DNA from 4 places in the Agrobacterium sp. 5Ca39 genome. Region 1 is predicted to be linked to each of the others. Evidence: riboswitches for the same ligand, from Rfam matches in the RefSeq annotation. Region 1 holds a riboswitch; each other region holds the start of a gene.
The links. Region 1 has a riboswitch for cobalamin ahead of ACZ47E_RS12080 (DUF1636 family protein). Riboswitches for the same ligand answer to the same signal wherever they lie in the genome.
Positions count from the first base shown of each region.

Region 2: linked by a shared signal. The riboswitch ahead of nrdH (glutaredoxin-like protein NrdH) and the one ahead of ACZ47E_RS12080 (DUF1636 family protein) in region 1 are both predicted to bind cobalamin.
Region 3: linked by a shared signal. The riboswitch ahead of bluB (5,6-dimethylbenzimidazole synthase) and the one ahead of ACZ47E_RS12080 (DUF1636 family protein) in region 1 are both predicted to bind cobalamin.
Region 4: linked by a shared signal. The riboswitch ahead of ACZ47E_RS02555 (CbtB domain-containing protein) and the one ahead of ACZ47E_RS12080 (DUF1636 family protein) in region 1 are both predicted to bind cobalamin.

Region 1 covers NZ_AP026436.1:2,457,919-2,465,276, reverse strand. The annotation lists gene ACZ47E_RS12090 (cobyric acid synthase) at 1-504, opposite strand, end outside; gene cobO (cob(I)yrinic acid a,c-diamide adenosyltransferase) at 506-1,123, opposite strand; cobalamin riboswitch at 1,257-1,473, shown strand; gene ACZ47E_RS12080 (DUF1636 family protein) at 1,592-2,017, shown strand; gene cobW (cobalamin biosynthesis protein CobW) at 2,014-3,051, shown strand; gene cobN (cobaltochelatase subunit CobN) at 3,054-6,404, shown strand; gene cobG (precorrin-3B synthase) at 6,404-7,358, shown strand, end outside.
Region 2 covers NZ_AP026436.1:2,564,979-2,572,336, forward strand. The annotation lists gene ACZ47E_RS12535 (ATP-binding cassette domain-containing protein) at 1-365, shown strand, start outside; gene ACZ47E_RS12540 (nucleoside triphosphate hydrolase) at 362-991, shown strand; cobalamin riboswitch at 1,124-1,347, shown strand; gene nrdH (glutaredoxin-like protein NrdH) at 1,646-1,867, shown strand; gene nrdI (class Ib ribonucleoside-diphosphate reductase assembly flavoprotein NrdI) at 1,879-2,277, shown strand; gene nrdE (class 1b ribonucleoside-diphosphate reductase subunit alpha) at 2,265-4,451, shown strand; gene nrdF (class 1b ribonucleoside-diphosphate reductase subunit beta) at 4,468-5,442, shown strand; gene ACZ47E_RS12565 (alpha/beta hydrolase) at 5,468-6,580, opposite strand; gene recF (DNA replication/repair protein RecF) at 6,733-7,358, shown strand, end outside.
Region 3 covers NZ_AP026436.1:1,231,529-1,238,886, reverse strand. The annotation lists gene ACZ47E_RS06070 (NAD+ synthase) at 1-1,650, shown strand, start outside; gene ACZ47E_RS06065 (glyoxalase superfamily protein) at 1,923-2,300, opposite strand; gene ACZ47E_RS06060 (TolB family protein) at 2,493-3,323, shown strand; cobalamin riboswitch at 3,394-3,576, shown strand; gene bluB (5,6-dimethylbenzimidazole synthase) at 3,697-4,389, shown strand; gene ACZ47E_RS06050 (DUF2865 domain-containing protein) at 4,595-5,695, opposite strand; gene ACZ47E_RS06045 (NADP-dependent malic enzyme) at 5,831-7,358, opposite strand, start outside.
Region 4 covers NZ_AP026436.1:524,907-532,264, forward strand. The annotation lists gene ACZ47E_RS02520 (hypothetical protein) at 1-90, opposite strand, end outside; gene ACZ47E_RS02525 (superoxide dismutase) at 312-914, shown strand; gene ACZ47E_RS02530 (metallophosphoesterase) at 1,170-2,015, shown strand; gene ACZ47E_RS02535 (helix-turn-helix transcriptional regulator) at 2,004-2,714, opposite strand; gene ACZ47E_RS02540 (LysE family translocator) at 2,848-3,477, shown strand; gene ACZ47E_RS02545 (c-type cytochrome) at 3,595-4,029, shown strand; gene ACZ47E_RS02550 (c-type cytochrome) at 4,118-5,038, shown strand; cobalamin riboswitch at 5,085-5,322, shown strand; gene ACZ47E_RS02555 (CbtB domain-containing protein) at 5,482-5,664, shown strand; gene ACZ47E_RS02560 (CbtA family protein) at 5,675-6,388, shown strand; gene ACZ47E_RS02565 (hypothetical protein) at 6,392-6,706, shown strand; gene ACZ47E_RS02570 (type 1 glutamine amidotransferase family protein) at 6,877-7,358, opposite strand, start outside.

The sequences.
Region 1 (7,358 bases):
GTCAATATCGCCGATGAGGATCACAGGCGCGTCAGCCGCTCTCGCAAACCCCATATTGGCGATATCATTGGCACGCAGATTGATTTCGGATGCGCTGCCCGCCCCCTCCACCAGCACCAGATCGGCCTGTTGTTTCAGGCGGTTGAAGCTATCCAGCACGCGCGGCATCAACCCGGCTTTCAGGTGCTGGTAATCGGCTGCCCTGGCATTGCCGGCGATTTTGCCCTGAACCACCACCTGTGCCCCGGTCTCGCTCTGCGGTTTCAGAAGAACCGGATTCATGTGGACAGAGAGGGGTACGCCAGCGGCCCGCGCCTGCAGCGCCTGTGCTCGGCCGATCTCGCCGCCGTCGGCGGTAACGGCCGCATTATTCGACATGTTCTGTGGTTTGAACGGCATGACGGACAGGCCGCGCCTGACGAAGGCGCGGGCTAGACCGGCCACCATCAGCGATTTGCCGACATCCGAGCCGGTTCCCTGAAACATCAGAACCCGTGCGGCCATGTCAGAATTCTATCCCTGGCTGTGCTTTCACGCCCGCCTTGAAATGATGTTTTACCAGCGTCATCTCCGTCACCATGTCGGCGGCGTCGATCAGCGGTTGCTTGGCATTGCGGCCGGTGACGATGATGTGCAGATCGGGCCGACGGCTGGCCAGCGTCGTCACGACCTCGTCAAGCGGCAGGTAATCATAACGCAATGCGATATTCAGTTCGTCGAGTATCAGCAGGCCGATCGTCTGGTCAGCCATCAGTGTCACGGCTTCTTCCCACGCCTTCGCGGCAGCGGCAACATCGCGCTTCAGATCCTGCGTATCCCAGGTGAAGCCTTCACCCATGGTACGCCACACCACCTTGTCACCGAACAGAGCCAGCGCCTGCTGTTCGCCGGTCGACCATGCACCCTTGATGAATTGCACGACGCCGACCCTGCGCCCGATGCCGAGCATACGCAACGCAAGGCCGAAGGCGGCCGTGGACTTGCCCTTGCCGGGGCCGGTATTGATCATCAGCAGACCTTTTTCGATGGTCTTTGCCGCGACTTCGGCATCCTGCACCGTCTTGCGGTTGACCATTTTCTGCCGATGGCGCTCGGCTTCGTTGTCGCTGATGTCGCGTGTCATCGCATATTCCTTCTTCACTCCAGCAGCCGGGAACTTATCCCTGCCCTTCGGAGCGGCGACTATACCCAATTTGCCGCACCCGGCAATGCGCGAGCCACAGGGGGGCGGCATTGACCCCAAAGCCCGTTCGGCCTAAGGGTAAGGAACTGACGGTCTTTCCCCGGCAACGGGAAAAGCTAAGAGGGAACACGGTTCCACCCTGAAACGGGTCATTCCGTGGCTGCCCCCGCAACTGTAAGCGGCAAGCCCGCACCGTAAAGCCACTGGACCAGAGAGACGGTTCGGGAAGGCGGTGTCCGGGCGCTCATCGAGCCGCAAGCCAGGAGACCTGCCGCTTCAGGAAAAACGTCTACCGGGCGGGGTGCTCCGGTCAGTCGATAACGTCGAACAGCCGGTCTGTGCCTGTGCGCATACCGTTTTCGATATCCGCACCCCGAAGAATTTGACTTGGCGCGGGAACGATACGGTTTGGATATTTCAGCGACATCTTCATTTGCTGGTGGAAACGCGCAGGATGAAACGGCGTCCGGTGTGGTCGTTTTCGTTTGCCGAAGCTGTCGCGACGAAGCTGATCCCAGCGCCGAGCCACGTGCCGGTTCACGTCTTGCCGAGGCCGTCACCGCAGAGGCGGAAGCGTCCGGCATCGCGGTCCGTTCCGTCAATTGTCTCGCCAACTGCAAACGTGGCCTCAGTGCCGTGCTGCGCAGCGCCAATGGCTGGTCCTATGTGTTTGGTGGGCTGACACCCGACGATGCAGGGGACCTGCTGACCGGCGCGCGGCTTCTTTCTGCGTCTTCAGATGGCCTGATGCCCTGGCGCGGCCGCCCCGAACCATTAAAGCGCGGCATGGTGGCGCGCATTCCCCCATTCGATTTTACCGAGGAGAGATCATGAGCAACCATCTGGACCGCGTTCCCTGCACCATCGTCACCGGTTTTCTAGGGGCGGGAAAAACGACGCTGTTGCGGGGTCTTCTGGAAAAGCTGGACGGCAAGCGGCTCGCAATCATCGTCAATGAATTCGGCGATATCGGTATCGACGGCGAAATCCTGAAAGGCTGCGGCATTGAAAGCTGCCCCGAAGAAAACATCGTCGAACTGGCCAACGGCTGTATCTGCTGCACGGTGGCTGACGATTTCCAGCCCGCGATCGAACAAATTCTCAGCCGCCAGACGAAGGTGGAGCATATCCTGATCGAGACCTCTGGTCTTGCCCTGCCTAAGCCGCTGGTCCAGGCTTTCCAATGGCCGGCCATCAAGAGCCGCGTGACCGTGGACGCCGTCGTGGCCGTGGTGGATGGCGCCGCCCTTGCTGAAGGAAAGGTCGCGCACGACATGGAGGCGCTCGCTGCTCAGAGGGCCAATGACGAGGCGCTTGATCACGATGATCCGGTTGAGGAAGTTTTCGAGGACCAGGTCGCCTGCGCCGATCTCATCGTTCTCACGAAGGCCGATCTCCTTGATGAAGCCGGCCTCGACAAGGCGAGGGCGCATGTGCTCGAACATCTGCCGAAGGCCGCGAAGATCGTTGTGGCCTCCAATGGCGCCATCGACCCCGCCGTGCTGATCGGTCTTGGTCTTGCCGTTGAAGAGGATATCGAAAACCGCCGCACCCACCATGACGGTGAACTCGACCATGAACACGACGATTTCGACAGCTTCGTCATCGACCTGCCGGCTGTGGCCGATCCGGAAGCACTGGCGGCGCGCATTGCCGAAACGGCTGCGGCTGAAAACGTCCTGCGCATCAAGGGCTTTGTCGAAGTTTCCGCCAAGCCCATGCGTCTGCAGGTGCAGGCGGTCGGAAGCCGGGTCAATCATTATTACGACCGCCCCTGGGCAGCGGGCGAGCAGCGCCGCAGCCGACTGGTCATTATCGGCGAAAAGGGCATCAATCGCGAAAAGATCGAACAGATGCTGGCCGCCTGACGATGCATATTCTTGCCACCACATCCTCGTCTCTCGACGATCTGATCGAGCCGGTTGACCTCAACCAGCCTCGATCGGATGTGGTGATGCTGTCGTTTTCGACAAGCGATCTTGCCGGGCTTGAGCAGGCGTGGCGACAGGCGGACAGTGTGCTCCCCAGCCTGTCCGCCGCAAACCTCGCCGAGCTTCGCCATCCCATGTCGGTTGACCTGTGGATCGAAAAGACGGCGGAGCATGCCACGGTCATCCTTGTCCGAATCCTCGGTGGAGCGGAACGCTGGCGTTATGGAGTCGATCAGCTTTCCAGCATGGCGCGCCGACGTGGGATAAAGCTTCTGCTTCTGCCCGGCGAATGCAGTGAAAGGGACGAAAAGCTCGAAGCGGCGTCGACCGTGGACACACACATCCTGGCATCCGTCCTTTCCTTTTTCCGCGAAGGCGGAAGAGATAATATGGGTCGTCTTGCCGGTGGCCTCGCCGCTCTGGCAAGAGATGACGCATGGCCGATGATAGAAGCTGAACCATTGCCGAAAGCCGGCTTTTATCGGCCGGGGGTGGGGGTGTTAGGGAAAATGGAGGCCTGCTCTGGCTTCCCGGCTGCCGCGCCCGTTCTGCCTATTGTCTTTTATCGCTCCATGTTGCTGGCTGCGGATGCAGCGCCGGTGGATGCGCTCTTTCACGCGCTTTGCGAGCGCGGTTTCTCCCCGGTGCCGATTTTTGTCAGCGGCCTGAAGGATGGCGATGCCCTTCGCTTTCTCGAAAAGGCGCTGAGAGATATTCAGCCCGCTGCCATCCTTGCTGCGACGGCCTTTGCCAGTCAGAGCGATGCCGATGGCCATACGCTGTTCGATCGGCTTGGCGTTCCCGTTTTCCAGGTCGCCATGGCGACGACCCGCCGCGACGGCTGGGCGGCGAATGCGCGTGGACTAAACCCGTCCGATCTAGCCATGCATATTGTGCTGCCTGAACTGGATGGCCGGATTTTCGCAGGCGTGATTTCATTCAAACAGCCTTGGACCGATGGCGGTATCAGTCTCGTAAACATGCCGGAGGCGGATCGTGTCGAACAGGTGGCAAGCCGCATCGCGGCCTTCCTGCGTCTGAAAAATACCTCGCCGGAGGAGCGGCGCATTGTCGTTCTGATGCCGGATTATCCGGGTGCAGCCCCGGGGCGAACCGGTTACGCCGTTGGTCTGGATGTGCCGCAAAGCGTGCTCGAAATGCTGCGAGATCTTGCAGATGCCGGCTATTGCGTCGAAGATATTCCCGAAACGGCAAGGGCGCTGCTCGGTCGCCTTGAGCAGCAGGAAGCGACGATCGATCTTGCCGATTATCGAGGTTTTCTTTCGGGTTTGCCTGACGATGCCGCGGCCTCCTTGAGTGCGACATGGGGAGCTGCGGAAAGTGATGAAGCTTTCGCCGATGGCGGGTTTCGTTTTCGCGTCGCGCGTTTCGGCCAGGTCTTCGTGGCGCTTGCGCCGGACAGGGGGCGCAATGAGGACCGCCGGGTTGACTATCACGATCCCGCCCTGCCACCGCGCCACGCGCTTGTTGCCTTCGGCGCATGGATGCAGCGCGTGGCATCCGCCCATGCCATCGTGCATGTGGGCGCGCACGGTACGCTGGAATGGCTGCCCGGCAAGACAGTGGCGCTTTCCCGCAAGTGCTTTCCGGAAATTGTCACTGGTCCGCTGCCGGTGATTTATCCGTTTATCGTTTCCAATCCCGGTGAGGCGGCGGTGGCGAAACGGCGTATTGCAGCCGTCACCATCGGCCATATTCCGCCGGTGCTGGTTAATGCCGGGCTTTCGCCGGAACAACTGGCGCTTGAACAGCTGGTCGACGAATATGCGCAGGCCGATGGGCTCGATCGGCGCCGGCGCGACCGGCTGGCGAAGCTGATCATTGAAAAAGCGCAGGAAACCGGGCTTGCAACCGAGGCCGGCGTGAATACGAAAGACGATGCCGACGCCGCCCTCTCACGCATCGACGCCTTTCTCTGTGATCTCAAGGATTTTGCGATCAAGGACGGCCAACACATTTTCGGCCGCTGCGCCGAAGGTGAGGCTGATCCTCTGAGACTTCAAAGCGCCCGGGCCGAGAAGGCGGCCTTGCTTGCCGCACTCGATGGCCGGCACGTTCCTCCCGGTCCTTCCGGCGCACCGGCACGGGGCCGGGTCGATGTACTTCCCACGGGCCGCAATCTTTATGCAGCGGATCCGCGCACGATGCCGACGCCCACCGCTTTTGAACTAGGGCGCATGGCCGGCGAAGAGGTGCTCCGTCATCATCTGCAGAGCCACGGGGATTGGCCGAAACATCTGGTGTTCGATCTCTGGGGAAGTGCCAGTCTTCGCAACGGCGGCGAGGATGTGGCGCAGGCGCTGCACCTGATGGGAGCGCGGCCGATTTACGACGCCGGCACCGGCCGCGTGACCGGCATCGAGGTGCTGCCGCCGGCCAGCCTCGGCCGTCCACGCGTTGATGTCACGTTCCGCATTTCCGGTCTGTTCCGGGATATGTTTCCTGCGCTGATCGCGCTTCTCGATGCTGCCGCCAAGGCCGTGGCGCGGCGTGAAGAAGCGCCGGGCGACAATCCGCTTGCGGAAGAGGCGGCTCTGCTCGGTCATATACCACCGCGGATTTTCGGCTCTGCGCCCGGCACCTATGGTGCCGGTATTGAGGAGAAGCTCGCCAGCGGCAAATGGGACGAACGCGAGGAGCTGGGTAAAGCCTACTTAGATGCGGCAAGTCACGCATTCGGGGGTGCGGACGGGCTGGAGATTTTCGAGGATGCCGGATTTGCGCAGGCGGTGCGCCGGGCTGATCTTCTGGTTCACACCGGCGATGATCCCGGCCGCGATCTTCTGGACGGTTCTTCCGATGTCGCTTTCATTGGCGGCTTTTCCGCTGCCAAGGCTGCACTTGGAGGCGTTGCCGATATCGTGGCGCTGGATACGACCGATCCGGCGCGCCCACGGGCAAGATCGATGACACAGGCCCTGACGCGGGTGGTGCGGGCCCGGGCCGTCAATCCGCGCTTCATCGAAGGCCAGATGCGACATGGTCCACGCGGTGCGGCGGAGTTTGCCGAGGCGGTGGACCGGCTGGTCGGCTTTGCCGAAACCACCAATGCGGTGTCGTCATCGTTGATCGAAGCCCTTTACGATGCCTATTTCGGCAATGAAGCGGTGCGCGATTTCATCCTGCGCGAAAACCCGAAGGCAGCGCGGGTGATGGCGGAACGTTTCTTGTCCGCCCGCCGCCGCGGCCTGTGGCACAGTCGCCGAAACGCGGTGGATGCGGAGCTTGAAATGCTGCTTTTGCCCCATCCGGAAAGGGTCGGCGCGTGATGACGGCCTTATTCAATCCCGTTCAGCCAGTCAGCCGCCGCGGCGCATGCCCGGCTCTCTCTGCACCCATGCCCACCGGCGATGGTCTCCTGTCACGGATCGCATTCGAAGCGGATATCACGCCCCTTGAGATGAAGAGGCTTTGCGATCTTTCGGATTTCCATGGCAATGGCTTGATGGACATTACCGCCCGGGGCAGCCTGCAATTTCGCGGTCTGTCGCCCGAGAGCGCGCGCTTTCTGGAAAAAGAGGTTCTGGCGCTTGGTCTACCGCTTCGCGATGGGCTGGCGGTTGAGGTTTCGCCCTTATCCGGTCGCGACGAGACGGAAATTGCCGATGGCCGTTCTCTTGCAGACGAGATTCGCCGGGAGGCAAAAGCGCTGGGGCTTGCTGAAAAACTCGCCGCCAAAATGTCTGTGGTGATCGACGGTGGCGGATATGTTTCCATGGGAGATTTGCTCGCTGACATCCGCGTGAAAGCACAGCGTCTGGAAGGGCAGGTCTTCTGGCGCCTGTTTGTGGGCGGTCCGGAAAGCAGCTCGGTGGATGCGGGGCTGGTTGGCGCCGGCGCCGCAGCTGGTGTCGTCCTTGAATTGCTCGCGCTTCTGGCAAAAAAAGGTCCGCTCGCCCGCGGTCGCGATCTGGATCGGAAGATGATTGAAGCGATCTGTGGTGATCATCTGGTGGATCTGGCCGGAAGCGAGGCATCCCGGTCCCTCGTGCCTTTGGGTTTGATGGCCGCAGGCGGGGCCGGTTTTGCTGCAGGCGTCGCGCCTGCCTTCAGTCAGATCAAAGCCGCTGATATAGCGCGTCTCTGCGAAGCGGCCGCCGTGCTCGGTATTCAGTCTCTTCGGCCAGCGATAAATCATAGCCTGCTGTTTTTCGGTTCCCAGCGCGCGTGCGGCGCACTGCTTGCGAGTGCCGGAACATCGGGTTTCGTCACGGCTGCCGGCG
Region 2 (7,358 bases), 110 kb from region 1:
TGACGATCCAGAACATCAATCAGGCGGTGGAAACCCTCTCGGGCGGTCAGCGCCAGGGCGTCGCCGTGGCACGTGCAGCCGCCTTCGGTTCCAAGGTCGTGATCCTCGACGAACCGACTGCCGCGCTTGGGGTCAAGGAAAGCCGCCGTGTCCTGGAACTTATTCTCGACGTGCGTTCCCGCGGCCTGCCGATCGTTCTGATTTCGCATAACATGCCGCATGTTTTCGAGGTTGCCGACCGCATCCATATCCATCGGCTTGGCAAGCGCCTGTGCGTCATTAATCCGAAGGACTATTCCATGTCGGATGCCGTCGCCTTCATGACCGGCGCCAAGGAAGCACCGAAGGAAACGCTTGCCGCATGACGCTGAAGCTTGAGACGATCGTCGAAGAGGTTCTTCAGCGGGCAGAAGGCCACTCCCGTTTCATCGTCGCGATTGCCGGTCCCCCTGGGGCCGGCAAATCCACGTTGGCGGATGCTCTTTGCGACGCCTTGCGCGCACGGGGCGAAACGGCCGCCATTCTGCCCATGGACGGCTTCCATATGGACAATGGCATCCTCGAAGAGCGAGGACTGCTGCCAAGGAAGGGTGCGCCGGAAACATTCGATGTGCGTGGCTTCCTCGATATCGTCTCCGCCGTTCGCAAGGGCGGGCAGGAGGTGCTTGTCCCGGTGTTTGATCGCTCCCGTGAAATCGCCATTGCGTCTGCCCGTGCGATTGCTCCGGAAACACGCTTCATCCTCGCCGAGGGCAATTATCTGCTGCTGAACGAAGCGCCCTGGACAAACCTTTCCGGAAGCTTTGATCTCACTATCTTCGTGGGTCCGTCCGTCGCGGTGCTGGAAGAGAGGCTGCGAAACAGATGGCTGGGTTATGGTCTCGATGCAGCTCAGATCCACGCCAAGCTTTTCGCAAACGATCTTCCCAACGGGAAGAGGGTGATCGAAAACGCCCGTCCCGCCGATATCCATATCGATATCTGGGAATAGATTAAGATCTTCATCTCCCGCGCGGTGTGTCCGGCCTGCCGTTAAGTCATTGTTGACCATGCGTTGAATCTTTTTGATCCACAGGGCGGGGCTTTTGTGTGTCTATTTATTGACGAGAAAATTTCCTCATATACTATATGTGGTGTTCGAGGTTCTTCCGATTCGCAAGGATTGGGAGCTAAGACGGGAATTCGGTGCGTGACGCCATCGTGGTGAAGCAAGGCCGAAACTGCCCCCGCAACTGTAAGCGGCGAGCATCGTTCCGATTTGAGTCACTGGAGCTGAGCGCTCCGGGAAGGCCGGAATAGATGTTGTGACCCGCAAGTCAGGAGACCTGCCTTGAGCGCAAACGTCCACGGGCGGGGTGTCCGGAGGAAGGTGTAGACGCAGATGATTTGCGTGCGCCCTTTTCTGCCCCCTCCAGAACAAGCTTCGGGGTGAAGTCATGCCAGTGCATATTTTTGAGTTGCTACGCTCGTCTGCGTAGGGAGTGATTTTTCTGCGGCTTTCAGCAGTTCCAGGAGAACCCAGTCGGATTTCCCAAGGAAACTCCGAGAGAGCACGCCCCACCTGAATGACAAAACCACCGCCGCCCGATTGCGATTGCAATCGGCAACGCTTTGCCGCGTCCAAAATGGCTTCGAAAGGGAAATTATGACCATCACCGTTTACAGCAAACCCGCCTGCGTCCAGTGCACCGCCACCTATCGCGCACTCGACCGCATAGGCGTTCCCTATGAGATCGTCGATATTTCCGAAGATGCTGACGCTCTCGATCATGTCCGTGGTCTCGGTTACATGCAGGTTCCGGTGGTGGTTGCCGGTGAACGCCATTGGGCGGGGTTCCGGCCGGACATGATCGGCTCGATCGGCTGAGGCGGCAGGCGATGGGTCTGATCGTCTATTATTCCAGTCGTTCCGAAAACACCCATCGTTTCCTTCTGAAACTGGGGCGGCGGTTGCTTCGCCTGCCGCTCGGCGCTGAGGATGACGTGCCTCAGGTGTCGGAACCCTATGTGCTCGTCACGCCCACCTATGGCGGCGGCGGCACCAAGGGTGCCGTGCCGAAGCCGGTCATCCGGTTTTTAAACGAGCCCTCCAACCGCAATCTCATTCGCGGCGTCATCGCGGCGGGAAACACCAATTTTGGCGCAGCTTTCGCATCCGCCGGAGATATCGTCTCGCGCAAATGCGCAGTGCCGTTTCTCTATCGCTTCGAGCTTCTCGGCACTGAGGAGGATGTCGCCAACGTCAAACATGGATTGGAACGATTTTGGACACGCTGACCGCTAGCGCGCTGCGCAAGGACACCAAACAGCCAACAGCCGCAAGCCAGACGCCGCTCGATGCAGGCCTGGACTACCACGCGCTGAACGCGATGTTGAACCTTTATGACGAGAACGGAAAAATCCAGCTCGACAAGGATCGTCTTGCTGCCCGTCAATATTTCCTCCAGCACGTCAACCAGAACACGGTGTTTTTCCATAACCTCAGGGAAAAGCTCGATTATCTGGTAGCGGAGGGCTACTACGAACAGGAGGTGCTGGACCAGTATTCCTTCAATTTCGTTCGTGACCTCTATGACGAGGCCTATGCCCGGAAGTTTCGCTTTCCGACCTTCCTCGGTGCGTTCAAATATTACACCTCCTACACGCTGAAGACTTTCGACGGAAAACGTTATCTGGAGCGTTACGAGGATCGCGTCTGCATGGTGGCGCTTTCCCTTGCGCGCGGTGATGAGCAGCTGGCACGCAATCTGGTCGACGAGATCATTTCCGGCCGCTTCCAGCCGGCGACCCCGACGTTCCTGAACGCGGGCAAGAAGAGCCGCGGCGAGCTGGTCTCCTGTTTCCTGCTGCGCGTGGAAGACAATATGGAAAGCATCGGCCGCTCCATCAATTCGGCGCTGCAGCTCTCCAAGCGTGGTGGCGGCGTTGCCCTTTCACTGACCAATATTCGCGAGGCTGGCGCGCCGATCAAACAGATCGAAAACCAGTCCTCCGGTGTCATACCCGTGATGAAGCTACTGGAAGATTCGTTTTCCTATGCCAACCAGCTCGGCGCCCGCCAGGGCGCGGGTGCTGTCTATCTGCATGCCCACCACCCCGACATCATGCGTTTCCTCGATACCAAGCGTGAAAACGCCGACGAAAAAATCCGCATCAAGACCCTGTCGCTCGGCGTTGTCATCCCCGACATCACCTTCGAGCTCGCCCGCAACAACGAGGATATGTATCTGTTCTCCCCCTATGATGTGGAGCGGGTCTACGGCGTGCCCTTCACCGAAATCTCGGTGACGGAAAAATACCACGAGATGGTCGCCGACAGCCGCATCCGCAAGAAGAAGATCAAGGCGCGCGAATTCTTCCAGGTGATCGCCGAAATCCAGTTCGAGAGCGGTTATCCCTACATCATGTTTGAGGATACGGTGAACCGCGCCAATCCGATTGCCGGTCGCATCAGCATGAGCAATCTCTGCTCGGAAATCCTGCAGGTCAGCGAAGCGAGCGCGTTCAACGCCGATCTCTCCTATAGTCACATGGGCAAGGATATTTCCTGCAATCTCGGTTCATTGAATATCGCCGCGGCAATGGATTCGGCCGATTTCGGGAAGACCATTGAAACCTCCATCAGGGCACTGACGGCGGTGTCGGACATGAGCCATATCTCCTCCGTTCCGTCTGTTGAAAAGGGAAATGACGAAAGCCATGCCATCGGGCTCGGTCAGATGAACCTGCACGGTTATCTGGCGCGCGAGCGCATCTTTTATGGCTCGGAGGAAGGCATAGATTTCACCAATATCTATTTCTACACCGTGACGTATCACGCTATCCGCGCCAGCAACCGGCTGGCGGTGGAAAGAGGCCAGAGCTTCAAGGGCTTTGAAAACTCCCAATATGCCTCGGGCGAATATTTCGACAAATATACCGACCGGGAATGGTTGCCCGCGACGGAAAAGGTCCGCGACTTGTTCGAAAAGGCCGGTATCGCCATTCCGACGCAGGAAGACTGGAAGGTCTTGAAGCAGGAGGTCATGGCATCAGGCCTCTATAACCAGAACCTTCAGGCCGTGCCGCCGACAGGCTCGATCTCCTATATCAACCACTCCACATCCTCCATTCATCCGATCGTCTCGAAGATCGAAATCCGTAAAGAGGGCAAGATCGGCCGAGTTTATTACCCGGCTTCTTATCTCTCGAACGACAATCTCGAGTATTACCAGGATGCCTATGAGATTGGCCCTGAAAAGATCATTGATACCTACGCGGCGGCTACCCAGCATGTCGATCAGGGCCTGTCTCTGACGCTGTTCTTCCGTGATACGGCCACGACCCGCGACATCAACCGGGCACAGATTTATGCCTGGAAGAATGGCATCAAGACCATCTACTACATCCGTTTGCGCCAGATGGCGCTGGAAGGCACGCAGGTTCAGGGCTGCGTTTCCTGCACGCTCTGATTTGAGGGAAAAGTCCATGAACATCGCCGTAAAACCCGTGTCCCGCATCCGCGCGGTCAACTGGAACCGCATCGAGGACGACAAGGACCTGGAAGTCTGGAACCGCCTGACCTCGAATTTCTGGCTTCCGGAAAAAGTGCCGCTTTCCAACGACATCCCCTCCTGGGGAACACTGAGGCCCGAGGAGCAGAAACTGACGATCCGTGTCTTCACCGGCCTGACATTGCTGGACACAATCCAGAACGGCGTCGGCGCGGTGCGCCTGATGGCAGATTCGGCAACACCGCATGAGGAGGCGGTTCTCTCAAACATTTCATTCATGGAAGCGGTGCACGCCCGTTCCTATTCATCGATCTTCTCGACGCTCTGCCTCACGCCTGACGTCGATGATGCCTATCGCTGGTCGGAGGAAAACGAGTTCCTGCAGCGCAAATCCGCACTCATCATGCGGGAGTATGACAGCGGCGATCCGCTGAAGAAAAAGATCGCCAGCGTCTTTCTGGAAAGCTTCCTGTTCTATTCCGGCTTCTACCTGCCGATGTTCTGGTCAAGCCGCGCCAAGCTTACCAACACGGCGGACCTGATCCGCCTCATCATCCGCGACGAGGCCGTGCACGGCTATTATATCGGCTACAAGTTCCAAAGGGCGGTAGACCGCCTTAATGAAAACGAAAGGCAGGAGATCAAGGATTTCGCCTTCGACCTGCTTCTTGAGCTTTACGATAACGAGGCAAAATATACCGAGGACCTCTATGACGGCGTCGGCCTGACCGAGGACGTCAAGCAGTTCCTGCACTACAACGCCAATAAGGCCCTGATGAATCTGGGTTACGAGGCACTGTTTCCCGCCGAGGCTTGCCGGGTCAATCCGGCGATCCTTTCAGCGCTCTCGCCCAACGCGGATGAGAACCACGACTTCTTCTCCGGCTCCGGCTCGTCCTACGTCATCGGCAAGGCGGTCGCGACCGAGGACGAAGACTGGGACTTCTGAAACCTTTGGGTAACCCGCAGTATTTTTACTGCGGGTTCACCACCTGGCTGGCAAGCCGGAAGGGGCTCGATACGGTCGCGCCGATAGCATCGAACACGAAAGCGCCCGCACGGCCGATGCCGTTTTGTCCATTGCCGTTGCGGCTTGCCTCCAGCTGCGGCACGAGTGACGCCAAAGCAGCATAGCGGTCGTGGTTGAGCGGGTCCGACGCCTTCAGCTTGGAAATATCCACGAACTGAACGCCCTCCTTGAGGGCGGCGTCCTGCACCTTCGGATCCGTGACGTCAAGTGCGCCGATCCGCGTGACGTCTGCGCCCAGTATGGAGGAGGCTTTCAGGGCGCGGTCGTCCTTGGAAACCAGAACGGTGAGCGGCGGGTTGAGCCGGCCAACCACCTCGATCTGTTTGCGGAAGACATCGGCATCGATGTCGGGCGCGGCAAGAACCACCTGCAGCTTGGCAATAACGTCGCTTCGCCCCTCGAAACGCAATTGGCGTAGCGCTTCCATGACCAGCCAGCCGCCCATGCTATGGCCGAAAACGACAATGTTCTTGCGTGGAGAACGGCGTGTGAGGTCTGTCAGCAGATTGGCGAGTGCGTCACGGGAGTAGGTCGCCGATTCCTTGTCGGCAACGTAGCCGGCGACATTCGCCTGCGAGGGCCAGGAAAATACCAGCGGCACACCATCCAGATTGGCATCGGCTGCCATCTGCGCTGCCCGGAAAAGCGCTTCCTGATAGCTGTAATTATAGCCATGCACGAAAAGCGCAATCTGCTTGCCGGAGCGGGTGATATCTCCGAGGTCATCGTTGAAACGAGCCTTGCTCAACATCTGCGCCTGCGTGACGACAAAATCCTTCTTCGCGTCGGGTTTGCCGGTCGACCACTCAATTTTTCCGCTCTTGTGGGTGGGTGGTATCGAAATGTCGAAGCGGGCATAATTCGGTTCGGCCGCTCTGAGCGCACTGAAGCCCTTTTTGGCCTCCTCGCTTCTTTCGCGCGTGCTTGCCACATAGGCGGTCACGATTTTGGCATCCTTCGCCCTGGTGTCGACCGCTTGCAGCACGTCCGCTCCCGGCCGTCCGGCGCAGGAGGAAAGAAGACCGAGCATGATGAAAAGAGGCAGAAGGAGACGCATGGAAGAGTTACCGGTGATAACGAACCGGCTATAAATAGCCGCCCGCTAAAAAAGTTGCCACTACTGAATAATTCGCATGGTTTCGGCGCTAGGCAATAAACATGGGCAAGAGCCGCCTTGCCATCGGGGCAGCTTCGTTTTAGGCCGTAACCATGACGAACAAGGTCTCGCTTTCCCGACTGAAACTCACGGACTTCCGCAACTACGCGGCGGCATCGCTTTCCCTGGATGAACGCCATGTGGTGCTGACCGGCGACAATGGGTCCGGCAAGACCAACCTTCTGGAGGCGGTGTCGTTTCTGTCGCCCGGACGCGGACTTCGCCGCGCGGTCCTGTCCGACGTCACACGCGTGGGTGCGGAAGCCACCGGCTTTTCTATTTTCGCAGATGTCGATGGCATGGATGGCGAGGTCGCGATCGGCACGGGGATTGAAGGCGATGGCGAGGTGGTGTCGCGCCGGCTGCGGCTGAACGGCACGGCAGTCAAATCCGTCGATGAATTGACCGACCATCTGCGTGTCCTGTGGCTCACCCCCGCCATGGACGGCCTTTTTACAGGCTCATCGTCTGACCGCCGGCGTTTCCTTGACCGGCTTGTGCTATCGCTTGATCCCGCCCATGGTCGACGCGCCAGCGATTTTGACAAAGCGATGCGTGGGCGTAACAGACTGCTTTCCGAGGGCCGTTTTGATCCGGTCTGGCTGGATGGTATCGAAAAGCAGATGGCTGAACTCGGCATCTCCATGGCGGTTGCCCGTTATGAGATGCTCGGCCTGCT
Region 3 (7,358 bases), 1.2 Mb from region 1:
CTCCGGATTGCCGTCGGGCAGTTCAATCCCACCGTTGGCGACGTGGCGGGCAATCTCGCCAAGGCGCGTGAGGCAAGGGCCGATGCGGCAACGCAGGGCGCCGATCTTCTGCTTCTCACCGAACTCTTCATTTCAGGCTATCCGCCCGAGGATCTGGTGCTGAAACCTGCTTTTTTGAAAGCATGTCTGAAAGCGGTGGAAGAACTGGCTGCGGAAACCGCCGATGGCGGGCCGGGTATCGTTATCGGTTTTCCGCGACAGGGCGAGACGGGTCGGCACAATTCCGTGGCGCTTCTCGATGGCGGCAAGATCATTGCGCTGCGCGACAAGATCGACCTGCCGAATTACGGCGAATTCGATGAGAAGCGTGTTTTCTCCGAAGGGTCGATTTCCGGGCCCTATAACTTCCGCGGCGTGAGGATCGGCATTCCGATCTGCGAGGAAATCTGGAACGACATGGGCGTCTGCGAGACGCTGGCCGAAAGCGGCGCCGAAATCCTGCTGGTGCCGAACGGCTCGCCCTATTACCGCGGCAAGCTGGACGTGCGCCATCAGGTGGCACTCCGGCAGGTGATCGAAAGCGGCCTGCCGCTGGTTTTCGCCAACCAGCTGGGCGGGCAGGACGAGCTGGTGTTCGACGGTGCGAGCTTTGGCTTCAATGCCGACAAGACGCTCGCCTTCCAGATGAGCCAGTTCGAAGCCACGCTTGCTGTAACCGACTGGAAACGCACAGCGGATGGCTGGCGCTGCGAAAGCGGGCCATTTTCCAAGATTCCCGAGGGTGAGGAGGCGGATTACCGCGCCTGCATGCTGGGCTTTCGCGATTACGTCAACAAGAACGGTTTCAAGAGCGTGGTTCTCGGCCTTTCCGGCGGCATCGATTCGGCGATCTGCGCCGCCCTTGCCGTCGATGCGCTGGGCGAGGAGCGGGTACGCTGCATCATGCTGCCTTACCGCTATACCTCGGAAGAATCGCTGAAGGACGCCGCCGATTGTGCGAAAGCGCTCGGCTGCCGTTACGATATCGTGCCGATCGTGGAGCCGGTGGAAGGTTTCCTGTCTGCGCTGTCAGAACTTTTCGAGGGCACGGAAGAGGGCATTACCGAAGAAAACCTGCAGAGCCGCACGCGCGGCACCATCCTGATGGCCGTTTCCAACAAGTTCGGATCCATGGTGGTGACGACGGGCAACAAGTCGGAGATGTCGGTGGGTTACGCGACGCTTTATGGCGACATGAATGGTGGTTTCAACCCCATCAAGGACCTCTACAAGATGCAGGTCTATGCCATTTCCGCCTGGCGCAACGCCCATGTGCCGCCGGGCGCGCTTGGCCCTTCCGGCGAAGTGATCCCCGCCAACATTATCGCCAAGGCTCCATCGGCCGAATTGCGCCCCAACCAGACCGACCAGGATTCGCTGCCGCCTTATCCCGTGCTGGACGATATTCTTGAGTGCCTTGTCGAGAAGGAAATGTCGGTCGAGGAAATTCTGGCGCGCGGCCATGATGTGGCGACCGTGCACCGGGTGGAGCATCTGCTTTACCTCGCCGAGTACAAGCGCCGGCAATCGGCTCCGGGGGTTAAGATCACCAAGAAGAACTTTGGGCGCGACCGGCGTTATCCGATCACCAACCGGTTTCGTGATCGGTAGGGCGTTTTGGAAAGGCGCGTTTAACGCCGTCCCTGCTTAATGAATTGGGCAAGCGCATTGTGAGGCGGTGCGGCATATTTCTTCTCCCCACCGGGGAGAAGGTGGCCCGAAGGGTCGGATGAGGGGGCAACCCCTCCGTATATCACGAAGCTTGCTTGCCCCCTCATCCCGCTGCCGCGGACTTCTCCCCCTCGGGGAGAAGAAACAAGTGTCATGGGCTCGATCCACAGCGGAGCGTCTTGATTGGCGCGGAAAACTCCGCGCCGCTCACCTCAAATAACCTGCCCCACATCGATACGATTGCCGTCAGGGTCTTCAAACACAAAGGCCCTCAGACCATAATCCTTGTCCTGCAGGCCCTTGATGATGCGCAAGCCCTGGCTCTTGCAGAGCGCATGCAGCGCGTCCACATCGCTCACCATCATATGCGCCACATTGAAGGGCGCTGCCTTGTGGCTGGGCTGCAATGTCAGGTGCAGCTCGGCATTGCCCTGTTTGAGGATCATGAAGCCCACAGGGTTGCCGTTTGCGAAGGTCTTTTCGAAGCCGAGCACGCCGACATAAAAATCATGGGCCTTTTCGATATTCTTGACAGGAAGCATGGCGGCAATCCGCCCGAAGCGGATGCCGTGATCGGCGATGGTATTCATCGCGGAACCTCTGATCTGGGAGAAACGGGGCGGGCCGCGGACGGTGCCGGGGCGCTGGCGTTTTTTCCGGTTTGAATTTGCAGGACGGTGCCTGCCGCCCTAGGATCATAATCGAGGCAATGGTGGATGCAAACGGAATGTCTGCGTCACCAAGCGCTATGAATGAGAACACGGACCCGCCCGGGAGGCAGAATGCGCAGCTCCATCGAAATCTTCAACATCCGCACCCGGCAGATGCGGGTGGTGTGGCAGACGCCCGATCTTTTCGAAGCGCCGAACTGGTCGCCGGATGGACAATATCTGCTGTTGAACAGCGATGGGCTGCTTTATCGCCTGTCCCTTTCCGGTGATGCGTCGCCACAAAAGGTCGATACGGGTTTCGCAATCCAGTGCAACAATGACCACGGCATTTCGCCTGACGGTTCGCTTTATGCCATTTCAGACAAGGTGGAGTTCGGCAAAAGCGCCATCTATCTCCTGTCATCGGCGGGCGGCGCGCCGCGGCTAATGACAAGGAACCTTCCTTCCTACTGGCACGGCTGGTCACCGGATGGGAAAAGCTTCGCCTATTGCGGCATTCGCGATCAGATTTTCGATATCTATTCCATGGACATAGACAGCGGCGTTGAGACACGCCTTACCCATGGTGAGGGCCGCAATGACGGGCCGGATTATTCGCCTGACGGCGCGTGGATCTATTTCAATTCCAGCCGCACCGGACGGATGCAAATCTGGCGGGTGCGGGTGGATGGCTCAGCCGTGGAGCGCATCACCGACAGCTCCTATGGCGACTGGTTTCCGCACCCGTCACCAAGAGGGGACAAGGTTGTCTTCATTTCCTATGACGGCGACGTATTCGATCATCCCCGCGATCTCGACGTGCGGGTGCGGCTGATGGATATGGATGGCGGCAATGTCGAAACGCTTTTCGAGCTGTTTGGCGGGCAGGGCACGATGAACTCTCCCAACTGGTCACCTGATGGCGACGAGTTCGCTTATATCAGATATTTTCCGGTGGAATGATGAAGGTAAGGTGCGGCAGGCCACATTGCCGCACCACCTGCACGGCACTTGTGTTCGCAAGCTTTTTTGCCCATAGCTTCACCCGTCAGGTGCCCGCCCTTCGGCGGGAGAATCGGGAATCCGGTGAAAAACCGGAACGTGCCCAACGCTGTGAGGCGGATGCTCTTTTTCTCATGCCACTGGAGCAATTCGGGAAGGCGAAACGGGGCGGATGAAGCTTAGTCAGAAGACCGGCCTGGCAGGATGGACCGAACCGCGCGGACGGCGGCAGGTTGCTGGAAAGCGAGTTGTCGCTGCAAACCTCCCATGGTTTCGGCACCGGCCCGCCCCGCATTGTTAGGGATAAACGATGCAGACCGAACCGCCCGTCGCCATGCCGCCCGACTCCAACCCGTTCGATCACGCGCTTTCACCCGCCCGCCCGTTTTCCGGCGAGGAGCGTGAGGCCGTCTATCGTGCCATCGAAACCCGCCGCGATGTGCGCGACCAGTTCCTGCCGGACCCGCTGCCGGATGATCTCATCGAGCGCCTTTTGAGGGCGGCGCATTCGGCGCCCTCGGTCGGTTTCATGCAGCCGTGGAACTTCACCCTCGTCACCGATGGCGCCGTGCGCCAGGCGGCATGGGTGGCCTTCAGCCGCGCCAATGAAGAGGCGGCGGCGATGTTTACGGGTGAAAAGCAGGCGCTTTATCGCAGCCTGAAGCTCGAAGGCATCCGCAAGGCGCCGCTCAGCATCTGCGTCACCTGCGATCCGACACGGGGTGGCAAGGTGGTGCTGGGTCGCACCCATAATGCACGCACGGATGTCTATTCCACCGTCTGCGCCATCCAGAACCTCTGGCTCGCGGCCCGCGCCGAAGGCGTCGGCGTCGGCTGGGTCAGTATTTTCCATGACAGCGATATCAGGGCCATTCTGGATATCCCCGATCATATCGAGATTGTCGCCTGGCTGTGCCTCGGTCGTGTCGATACGCTTTATACCGAACCGGAACTGGCGGTGAAGGGCTGGCGGCAGCGCGTGCCGCTGGAAGAGCTTGTGTTTCGTAACCGCTGGGGTGGGGTGTAGACCCGGAGGCCTGCGAACAGGGCGGGACGTTGCCGCGCATTTCTTCTCCCCGCCGGGGAGAAGGTGGCCCGAAGGGTCGGATGAGGGGGCAACGGTAGAGATTTACGGAGAGCTTGCCCCCTCATCCCGCTGCCGCGGACTTCTCCCCGCCGGGGAGAAGAAACAAGGGGCACGCGCTCGCACCATTCCGCGTGCAGAAGAGATTTCACTGCTGTGGCTGGATACCCTTCAGCGCCGGGTTCTTCAGGTCGATCTTGCCGGTCTGGTCCGGCAGGAATTTGGGCCCGATGACGCGCACTTTTGTGTCGTTCGGGTCATAGTCGCGCTCAGGAACAGGTTGTTCCGGCGGCTTTGCGGCCTGCTGCTCGGCGGGCTTTGGGGCCTTGTCACCTTGCGGCGATGGAATGGTGGTGATGCTGGAATAGGGCTTTTCGGCTTCCGGCCGCGACGCCTGTTCCTGCTTTTGCATCTCCTCGTGATAGGCGGCCATGTTGCAGGCGCAGCCGGGCGCTTTCGTTGAGGCATTGCGATAGGCGAAGGCGGTCGGCAGATCCTTGTAGGGTTTGCCGGTTTCAGCGGACACCATGTCTGCTGTTTCCTGATCCGTCATGGAGTGGAAATAGAGCTCCGTCTCGGTTCCCGGGCACATTTTCTGGCACTGCTCGGCCTGGGCGCGAAAATCGAGTGGCGAGGCGTTGGAGGCGATCGGGAAGAATGAGCCGTCGCAGGTGCGCACGCAGAGTGTGCGAAGCCCGCCCTCCGCGGCGGCGTTGGGGTAAGGGGAAAGGCCCGCCTGTCCCGGCTCACCGCCATTCTGCCTGAAGGCATCGGGATAACGCGTCACATCGGGTGCAGGCGATGCTTGACGGTTCATCTCCTCAGCGGGGGTGCAGCCATTGGCATCGAGGGCGGCAAGAATGCGCTCGCGCCTGGTATCGCCGTCGTCGCTCCTCGCCGCCGCCATGGCGTCGTCGCGATCGCGGATGATCGCGTCGCGTTCGGCCTCGGCATCCACAAGCGCATCGCCGATCTCGGCGCAGAGCCCGGCATTAGGATTGCCATAAACGATGACGCTGCCGGACGAGCAGCCATAGCTGCGCATGTCGTTCCTGATCTTGCGGATGACGATGTTCTGGTGGGCAAGCGCATTGGCGTAACGCCGCACCTCGGCCGTGTTGCCGATGACACGGGGTGGTTCTCGCAACTGTTGATAAAGCGTATCGCACACCTGATCCGCAAGAGCGGCGGCAGGAGCGATGAAAACAAGGGGAAGCAGAAGGCCGATGATGCGGCTGCGCCGGGTCAATTGTGCGATCCGTTTGATGTCCCCGGCCGGTGGCAGGGGTGTTATGCTTCAGGAAATCCGTGTTTCAGGAAGATAACATAAGCTGTTGCCGCATTGCGGCAACAGCATGTTCAAAACTGCGTTAATGCGCCTTCATTACACCGAAGGGTGAGAGGCCTGCACCACGGCAAAGGCCGCCATGTTGACGACGCCACGCGAGGTGACGCTGGGCGACAGGATATGGGCGGGCAGGGCCGTGCCGAGCAGGATCGGGCCGACATGCAGGCCTTCCGTCAAGGTGCGGGTGACGCCCAGCGTGATGTTGGCCGCATCGAGGTTCGGGAAGACCAGCAGGTTTGCTTCGCCGGTCAGCACGCTGTTGGGCATGGCGCGTTTGCGCAGCGCTTCCGACAGGGCCGAGCCACCCTGCATTTCGCCGTCCACTTCCAGTTCGGGTGCAGCCTCCTGCACGATCTTCAGCGCGCGGCGCATCTTGCGGGCGCTTTCGGAATCGCGCGAGCCGAAATTGGAATGGCTGGCGAGCGCGATTTTCGGCGTGATGCCGAAGCGGCGGATTTCCTTCGCGGCAAGAATGGCCATTTCGGCCACTTCTTCCGATGTAGGGTCGTTGTTGACGAAGGTATCGGTGAGGAACAGCGCACCCTGCTGGGTGATGAGCAGGCTGAGGCCGGCAAAGGAGCGGACGCCGTCCTGCTTGCCGATGATCTGGTTCACGTCGCGCAGATGGCGGTCGTAACGGCCTTCGAGGCCGCAGATCAGCGCATCGGCTTCGCCACGCTTGACCGACAGCGCACCGATGACAGTCGTGTTGGTGCGCACGATGGTACGTGCCGCTTCCGGGTTGATGCCGGCGCGGCCGACCAGGGCGAAATAATCATCCACATAGTCGCGGTAGCGCGGATCGTCTTCCGGGTTCACCACGGCGAAATCCGTATGCGGGCGGATGCGCAGACCGAAACGCTTGAGGCGCGTTTCGATGATCTGCGGACGGCCGATGAGGATTGGGATGCCGGTGCCTTCTTCCAAGAGCACCTGGGCGGCGCGCAGCACGCGCTCGTCTTCGCCTTCGGCAAAGATGATGCGCTTCTTTTCGGCGGCCTTTGCGGCGTTGAAGACAGGCTTCATGATGAAACCCGAGCGCCAGACGAAGCGGTTCAGCTGGTCGAGATAGGCTTCGAAATCGGTGATCGGCCGGGCGGCAACGCCGCTTGCGGCGGCAGCACGGGCAACGGCCGGGGCAATGCGCAGGATAAGGCGCGGATCGAAGGGCGAGGGGATGAGGTAGGTCGGGCCGAAGATCGGCGTTTCGCCGCTGTAAGCCTTGGCGGCCACTTCGGAGACTTCCTCACGCGCGAGTTCCGCGATGGCCTGCACGGCGGCCATCTTCATTTCCTCGTTGATCGTCGTCGCGCCGCAATCGAGCGCGCCGCGGAAGATATAGGGGAAGCAGAGCACGTTGTTGACCTGGTTCGGGAAATCCGAACGGCCGGTGCAGATCATCGCGTCCGGGCGGGCGGCACGCGCCTCTTCCGGCATGATTTCTGGCTTGGGGTTGGCAAGCGCGAGGATCAGCGGGTTCTCCGCCATGCGCTCCAGCAGTTCCGGCTTCAGAACGCCTGCCGCCGACAGGCCGAGGAAGACATCGGCGCCGTCGATCGTTTCG
Region 4 (7,358 bases), 890 kb from region 1:
CCACGCATCGTCCGAAGATGCGGACGCAGGCAGGACAGCCGACGAGACGGCAACAAGGAGGGCGGCTGTGTGGATCATCGGGCGTATCATGGAATTTCCTTCCTGCAATCTCGATCAAAAGCGAACCGATAGGGTGGAAAACGGTACGCCAGCGATGTGAAACAAATATGGTGGCGGCCGGCGCGAGAGGAATTTTCTCTTTTGGCGGAACATTTTGATAATTCACAGGTTGCCCAAACAGAGCTTCGCTCCTATGGTCCGCTCACACGGTTTCTAGGAGCGGTAACGCGCTGCAAAAAGGAGTAAAAACCATGGCCTTCGAACTTCCCGAACTCCCCTACGACTACGACGCGCTTGCACCTTACATGTCGCGCGAGACGCTCGAGTTCCATCACGACAAGCACCACAAGGCGTATGTCGACAACGGCAACAAGCTTGCAGCTGAAGCCGGTCTTTCCGACCTGTCGCTCGAAGAAGTCGTGAAGAAGTCCTTTGGCACCAATGCCGGTCTCTTCAACAATGCGGCCCAGCACTACAACCACGTTCATTTCTGGAAGTGGATGAAGAAGGGCGGCGGCGGCAACAAGCTGCCGGGCAAGCTCGAGCAGGCAATTGCCTCCGATCTCGGCGGTTACGACAAGTTCAAGGCCGATTTCATCGCAGCCGGCACCACGCAGTTCGGCTCCGGCTGGGCGTGGCTGTCCGTCAAGAACGGCAAGCTCGAAATCTCCAAGACCCCGAACGGCGAAAACCCGCTGGTTCACGGTGCAGAACCGATCCTCGGCGTCGACGTATGGGAACACTCCTACTACATCGACTACCGCAACCTGCGTCCGAAGTACCTCGAAGCCTTCGTCGATAACCTCATCAACTGGGACTACGTCCTGGAGCGTTACGAAGCTGCTGCCAAGTAAGGCTTGCGACAAGCGTGGTTGCTGATCGAGGCAGCCACCTCTTGCGCGACGTCATCCTCGGCCTTGTGCCGAGGATCCGCGGATGTTCCCTGACACGGGATGTCAGCAGATGCGCCGGGACAGGCCCGAGAATGGCGACGGAAAGCTTGCGGAACCACCTATTGAACACCCGGCTCTCAGGCCGGGTGTTTTGCTTTGGAGCATATTCTGCTCCTGTCACAAGCCTGTCATCCGCCGGGTTTATCGCGGCGCATCATGACTGAAAAAACAACTCCTCTCTTCTCCTTCGGCATAGTCGCCGATCCCCAATATGCCGATATCGATCCGCGTCCCGAGATGGGCCGTCATTATCGCGAAAGTCCCAAAAAGCTCGCGGAGGCGGTGGATGCCTTCAATCGCGAAGATCTGGCCTTCGTCGTGACGCTGGGCGACATCATCGATCGCGGTTTTGAAAATTTCGATGCGATCCTTGCCGTTTACGACCGGCTTCGCCACCGCTCGCTCCTGCTGCCGGGCAATCACGATTTCGCCGTTGCCGCCGAGCATTTGCCTGGCGTCCACGCCCGCCTCGGCATGGCCGCCGCCTGGCATGATTTTACCGTCGGCGGCATCCGCTTCGCCGTGCTTGATGGCAATGACGTCAGCCTTTTCGCCCCACCGGTTGGGGATCCGCGTCGCACCCTTGCTGCCGAGCGGCTGAAGCGCCTCTCGGATGTAGGCGCAATCAACGCGCAGGACTGGAACGCCTCGCTTGGCGACGAGCAGTTCGACTGGCTGCGGGCGGTTCTGCAAAAGGCGGATGCGGTGGGCGAAAGAGTCATCGTGCTGTGCCACTACCCTGTCTATCCGGAGAACGCCCATAACATGTGGGACGCACCGCGCATCCTTGATCTTCTCAACGCCCATCCTTGCGCCATCGCATGGTTCAACGGCCATAACCATGAGGGCAATTACGGCGTATCGGGCAATACACATTTCGTGAATTTCAAGGGCATGGTCGACACGCCAGACCAGAACACCTTCGCCATCGCCGATGTCTTTGCCGACCGAATCGCCATTCGCGGTTTCGGGCGGGAGGAGGATCGCCTCTTAGGGCTGTGAGTAAGGGATGGCCGGCTGGTTGCTCTGCCAGCCGGCCATCCACAATTGCCGCAGCTTCTCGCCTTCGAGCTTGAAGAAACTGCCGGTCGCCCGGCAGCTCTGCACCCGGTCCGAGCGGAAATTGCGGATCGCCTGCCGCAGCTCGCACCAGGCGACAATATTCACTGTTTCGGAATAGTAGATCACCGCGATTGGCCGAACCCGCCGCCGCGTTTCCGCGCCGGCTTCATCGCGATAGATGATTTCCAGCGTCTCCTCGTCGCGCACCGCACGCCTGACCGTCGAGAGATCAAGTCCTGCCGGTGCCGGCGCGATGCTGCCCCAGGCGTGGAGGGCATTGGCGGAAAGGGTCTTTGACAGCGGTTCGGGCAGAGACGCGGCAATCTTGTCGCTCGCCTTCTTCGCGGCCCGGCGCAATTCCATATCGCCGGTGCGGTCGACCATGGCGAGCGCCAGCACGATTGCCTCGGTTTCCTCGATGGAAAACATCAGTGGCGGCAGGTTGAAACCGGGCCGGAGAATATACCCCACGCCGCGTTCCCCTGCGATGGGCACACGCATGGTCTGAAGCGCTGCCATATCGCGATAGACCGAGCGCACTGTTATCTCCAGCATGTCGGCAATCGTCTGCGCGGTCACCGGGCGGCGCGCCAGCCGCAAAATCTGGATGATCTCGAACAGTCTTGAGGCCTTGCGCATTGCCGTCTTCCCGATGGATTTTCCCACGCAACTGACACAACGCTGTCAGTTGGCGTTCCCTATAAACGGAAAAATACATTGAGAAACATGGGGTTTCTCGAATGCACCTCTATCCGGTATGAAAGATACTGACATGACTTATGCCGAAAATCTCTGGCTTTTCTTTGCTGTCCTGTTCGGCATCATCATCCTGCCGGGCATGGACATGCTCTTTGTGCTGGCAAGCGCGCTGACAGGTGGCAGGAGAACCGGCCTTTCCGCCGCCGTCGGCATGAGCGCCGGCGGCATCGTGCATTCGCTGTATGGCGCGCTGGGCGTCGGCATGCTTGCCGCATGGATGCCGTCGCTGTTCCTGCCGCTGCTTGTCGTCGGCGCGGCTTACATGGTCTGGATCGGAATCGGCCTGGTGCGCAGTGCGATTGTCGTGAACGGCGATGAGGCTGAGGCAAGCGCTTCGGTTAAAAAGGCATTCTGGCGGGCGGTGTTGACCTGCCTGTCAAACCCGAAGGCCTACCTGTTCATGATGGCCGTCTACCCACAGTTTCTCAAACCCGCCTATGGACCGATCTGGATGCAGGGGCTGGTGATGGGTGCGATGGTGGCGGTAACGCAGTTCACCGTTTATGGCGCGCTGGCGCTGACGGCGGATAGAAGCCGCGCATGGCTCGTTTCCTCTCCCGCGGCTACGATCGTCATCGGCCGCATCGCCGGTTTCATGCTGATCGCCGCAGCACTTCTCACATTGTGGGAAGCCTTGTCTTAGGCTTCTGTTTTCACGATGGAATTCACCGCAATGTGACTTCTTTTCGCCATGTGGAAAGGGCATCCTCGCGGCGTTCCATCAAGCGTCCGGCGCCCGCCGGAATCAAGGAGAGAGTGTATGAAACTGAAAACAATCGCAGCGGCCACGCTGTTCGGCTGTCTTTGCGCCGGAGCGGTCTATGCTGCCGGCGAAGTCGAAAAACGTGAAGGCATGATGAAGCAGATCGGTGGCTCCATGGGAGCGCTCGCCGCCATCTCCAAGGGCCAGAAGCCTTTCGACGCCGAAGCCGTCAAGGCCGCCGTGACGACCATCAGCACCAATGCCAAGGCTTTCCCCGACCAGTTCCCCGCCGGCACCGAGACCGGCAGCGCGGCAGCGCCCGCGATCTGGGAAAACTTTGAGGACTTCAAGGCCAAGTCCGCCAAGCTCGGCGCAGATGCGGATAAGATTCTCGCCAATCTCCCCACCGATCAGGCGGGTGTAACCACCGCCATGCAGACGTTGGGCGCCGATTGCGGCACCTGCCACCAGACCTATCGCCTGAAGAAATAATCGAACGAGTTTGAAACGCCGCTCCCGGGCGGCGTTTTTCCGTCACGAAAGACACCTGACGTTGTCAGGGGAGAATGGGGAGAGGGGCATGTCTTCCATTTGGACGAAGCTTGTGGGCGGGATCGTGGTCGCGGCCGTTGCGGGCTACGGGATTTTCGCATGGGTGACCGCGCCGCAGCGCCAGGCGCCCAGCCATTGGGTGAGCCTCGGTGAGCCGGATCTCGCCAATGGCGAGACGCTGTTCTGGGCGGGCGGCTGCGCAAGCTGTCATGCCGCGCCGGATGCTAAGGGTGAAGCGCTGTTGACGCTTTCAGGCGGGCAGGCACTGAAAAGCCCCTTCGGCACCTTTCATGTTCCAAATATTTCGTCTGATCCGCAGCACGGCATCGGCGGCTGGACGCTGGCGGAATTTGGCGATGCCATGACGCGCGGTGTGGGAAAGAACGGCGAACATCTCTATCCCTCCTTCCCCTATGCCTCTTATGCCCGGATGACGCAGAAGGACATCAATGACCTCTTCGGTTATCTGAAGGCCCTGCCGGCGAGCCAGAACGATGCGCCCGACCACGATCTGCCGTTCCCCTTCAACATGCGCATGGCGCTCGGCGGCTGGAAGTTCCTGTATTTCGACCCTTCGGCACCGCCGCGCGTCGAGCTGGCCAATGCCAATGCCGAACTTCTGCGTGGCCAATATCTGGTGGAAGGTCCGGGCCATTGCGGCGAATGCCACACGCCGCGCAATGCGCTCGGTGGCTTCCTGAAGGGCAAGTGGCTGGCCGGCGGCCCCAATCCGGAAGGCGAAGGCCGCATTCCGGACATTACCCCCGGCTCGCAAAGCATCGGAAGCTGGGCCGAGGCCGATATTTCGAGCTATCTCGAAACCGGCTTCACCCCGGAATTCGACAGTGTCGGCGGTTCCATGGTGAAGGTGCAGCAGAACATGGCGCATCTGACAGCCGAGGACCGCGACGCGATCGCCGCCTATCTGAAGGCGATCCCGGCGCGCTGAGGGTCCCGTTGGCATGCGTGCCCATTGACTCCCGTCCCCACGCGGCGGATAACAACCCTGTGATGGTTCCTTCCGGGCGTTCCGGAAGGTGAAAAGGGAACACGATAGGGAGAAATCCTCATTCGTGGCTGCCCCCGCAACTGTGAGCGGAGAGCCTGAAACGAAATGCCACTGGCAGACCCTTCGACCGAACCGGCGTTTCCGGTTGAGGCGAGGTGTTGCCGGGAAGGTGTTTCAGGTTTTGACCCGTAAGCCAGGAGACCTGCCATCACGGAAATGTCCATGCCGGCGGGGTGTCCGGAAGAGCGGAATGTCAGGGTGGCAAGATCGATGCCCCCTGTGTCAGTCTCGTATCCCCGTGGTGAAGTGTATCGCAGGCGGTCGCATGGCTTTGCCGTTCGACCGCATCCAGAGGCGCGGGGTCGCGCCGGAGAGGGGTCACCATGTCCATCCACCAGAATACGGCCAATTCAGCCGTTTCAGCAAAAACGGGCAGCTTCGCGCAATCGCTGACGGCGATCGTGCTTGGCCTGTTCGTTGTCGGTTTTGTCGGTTTCTCGCATGTGGAAGCCGTTCACAATGCCGCCCATGACACGCGTCATGCCAATGCCTTCCCCTGCCATTGAGGGGAATGTCATGTCGTCTTTTCGCAATATCGTCTTTACCGCCGTTCTCGTCGGCATCCTCGGCGGCTTAGCCGTTTCAGCCATGCAGGCTTTCGGCACCACGCCGCTCATCCTTCAGGCAGAGACCTATGAGGGCGCGGGCGGTGAAGCTGCCCACAGCCACGAGGCCACGGCGCCCGGTGCTGTGGTTCCCGCCCACGAGCACAATGAAGAGGCCTGGGCTCCGGCCGATGGTTTCGAACGCACTGCCTATACGGTTGCCGCCAATGTCCTGACCGCGATCGGTTATGCGCTGGTGCTGACCGGACTGATTTCGCTGCGCGGCACCAATGGCGGCTGGCGTGAGGGGCTTTTGTGGGGCGTTGCCGGATTTGCCGCCGTCATGCTCGCCCCGATGATCGGCCTGCCGCCGGAACTGCCGGGCAGCCCCGCCGCAGCACTTGAGGCACGGCAGATCTGGTGGCTCGCAACCGTTGCCGCAACAGCCGGCGGCATCGCGCTGATCGCCTTCCGTCGCGAACCCTGGGCGATCGTCCTGGCGCTGGTGCTGATCGTCGCGCCGCATGTGGTGGGTGCGCCCCTGCCGCCGGAAGGCGAACATGCACTGGCGCCGCTGCCGCTGGAGCGTCAGTTCATCGTCGCCGCTACGGTTACGAGCTTCGTCTTCTGGGCTTTGCTCGGAACATTGAGCACGTTTTTCCTCAACCGCTTCCAGTCGGCCTGAATCATGGAGGACGCAGCGGATTGGAGTGAGGAACTCGATGCGCTGCGTTTTGCAGTTCCCGGTCACGGCGCATACTGCGCCGTGCATCGTCTCGCCTTCAAGGCGGTACTGGGCCCGAGCCCGGCGGATGAGGCGGCTCTTGCCTTTTTCCAACACCATCAGGCCGCCTTTGTGGCGGCGGCACTCGCCAAGATCAAACGTGCAAATTTACCCGCCGGCCGCAGCCTGCATCTGAACAGCCGCGATATTCGCCGGGCGATTGCCGGGGAGGGCGGCGATCACACAGCACGTGTGTGCCGGGTGCTGGATCAGCGATAATCATCGCTGTTCTCACCTCCGTCATCCCGGCCCTGAGCCGAAATCCATCCAGCCCAAGTCCTTGGGCTGAAAGAAGTCATCTCGCCGCGCAGATGCGCGTCGGCTGGATTCCGGCTCAAGGCCGGAATGACGGGGAGTAGGGGAGTGCAAACAACCGAGGCGGCTATGCCTCAGCGATGCTCCGCCGCAAAAACCTGAAGTTCGGCCTCGGCTTCCGGACCAAAGAGGCCGAGGCTTTTCAGAATTTCCACCGCGAAACTGACCGGCGCGCTGCCGGCCGCGGTAATGATCCCGCCATCGTTGACCGCTTTCGGCTGGTCGCGGTAAAGCGTCTCGCCGCTATAGGCCGAATAGGCCCTGTGCGAAGCCAGCGAATTGCCGGTATGGGCAACGGCGTTCAGAACGCCCGTGCCTGCCAGCGCACTTGCCGCCGCGCAGATGCCGGCCACCAGTCGGTTCCTCTCGCGAAACCGGCGCACCAGTTCGCCGAGATCGGCAGCTGTTCCCTTTTCCCAGCTCAGGCCTCCGGGAATGACGAGCGCATCGATGTCAACGGCATCGAGCGCGTCATAGGATGTATCCGGCGTCACCTTCAGCCCGCCCATCGAGGTTACCGGCCGTCCGTCCGGCGTGGCATAGACGATCTCGACAC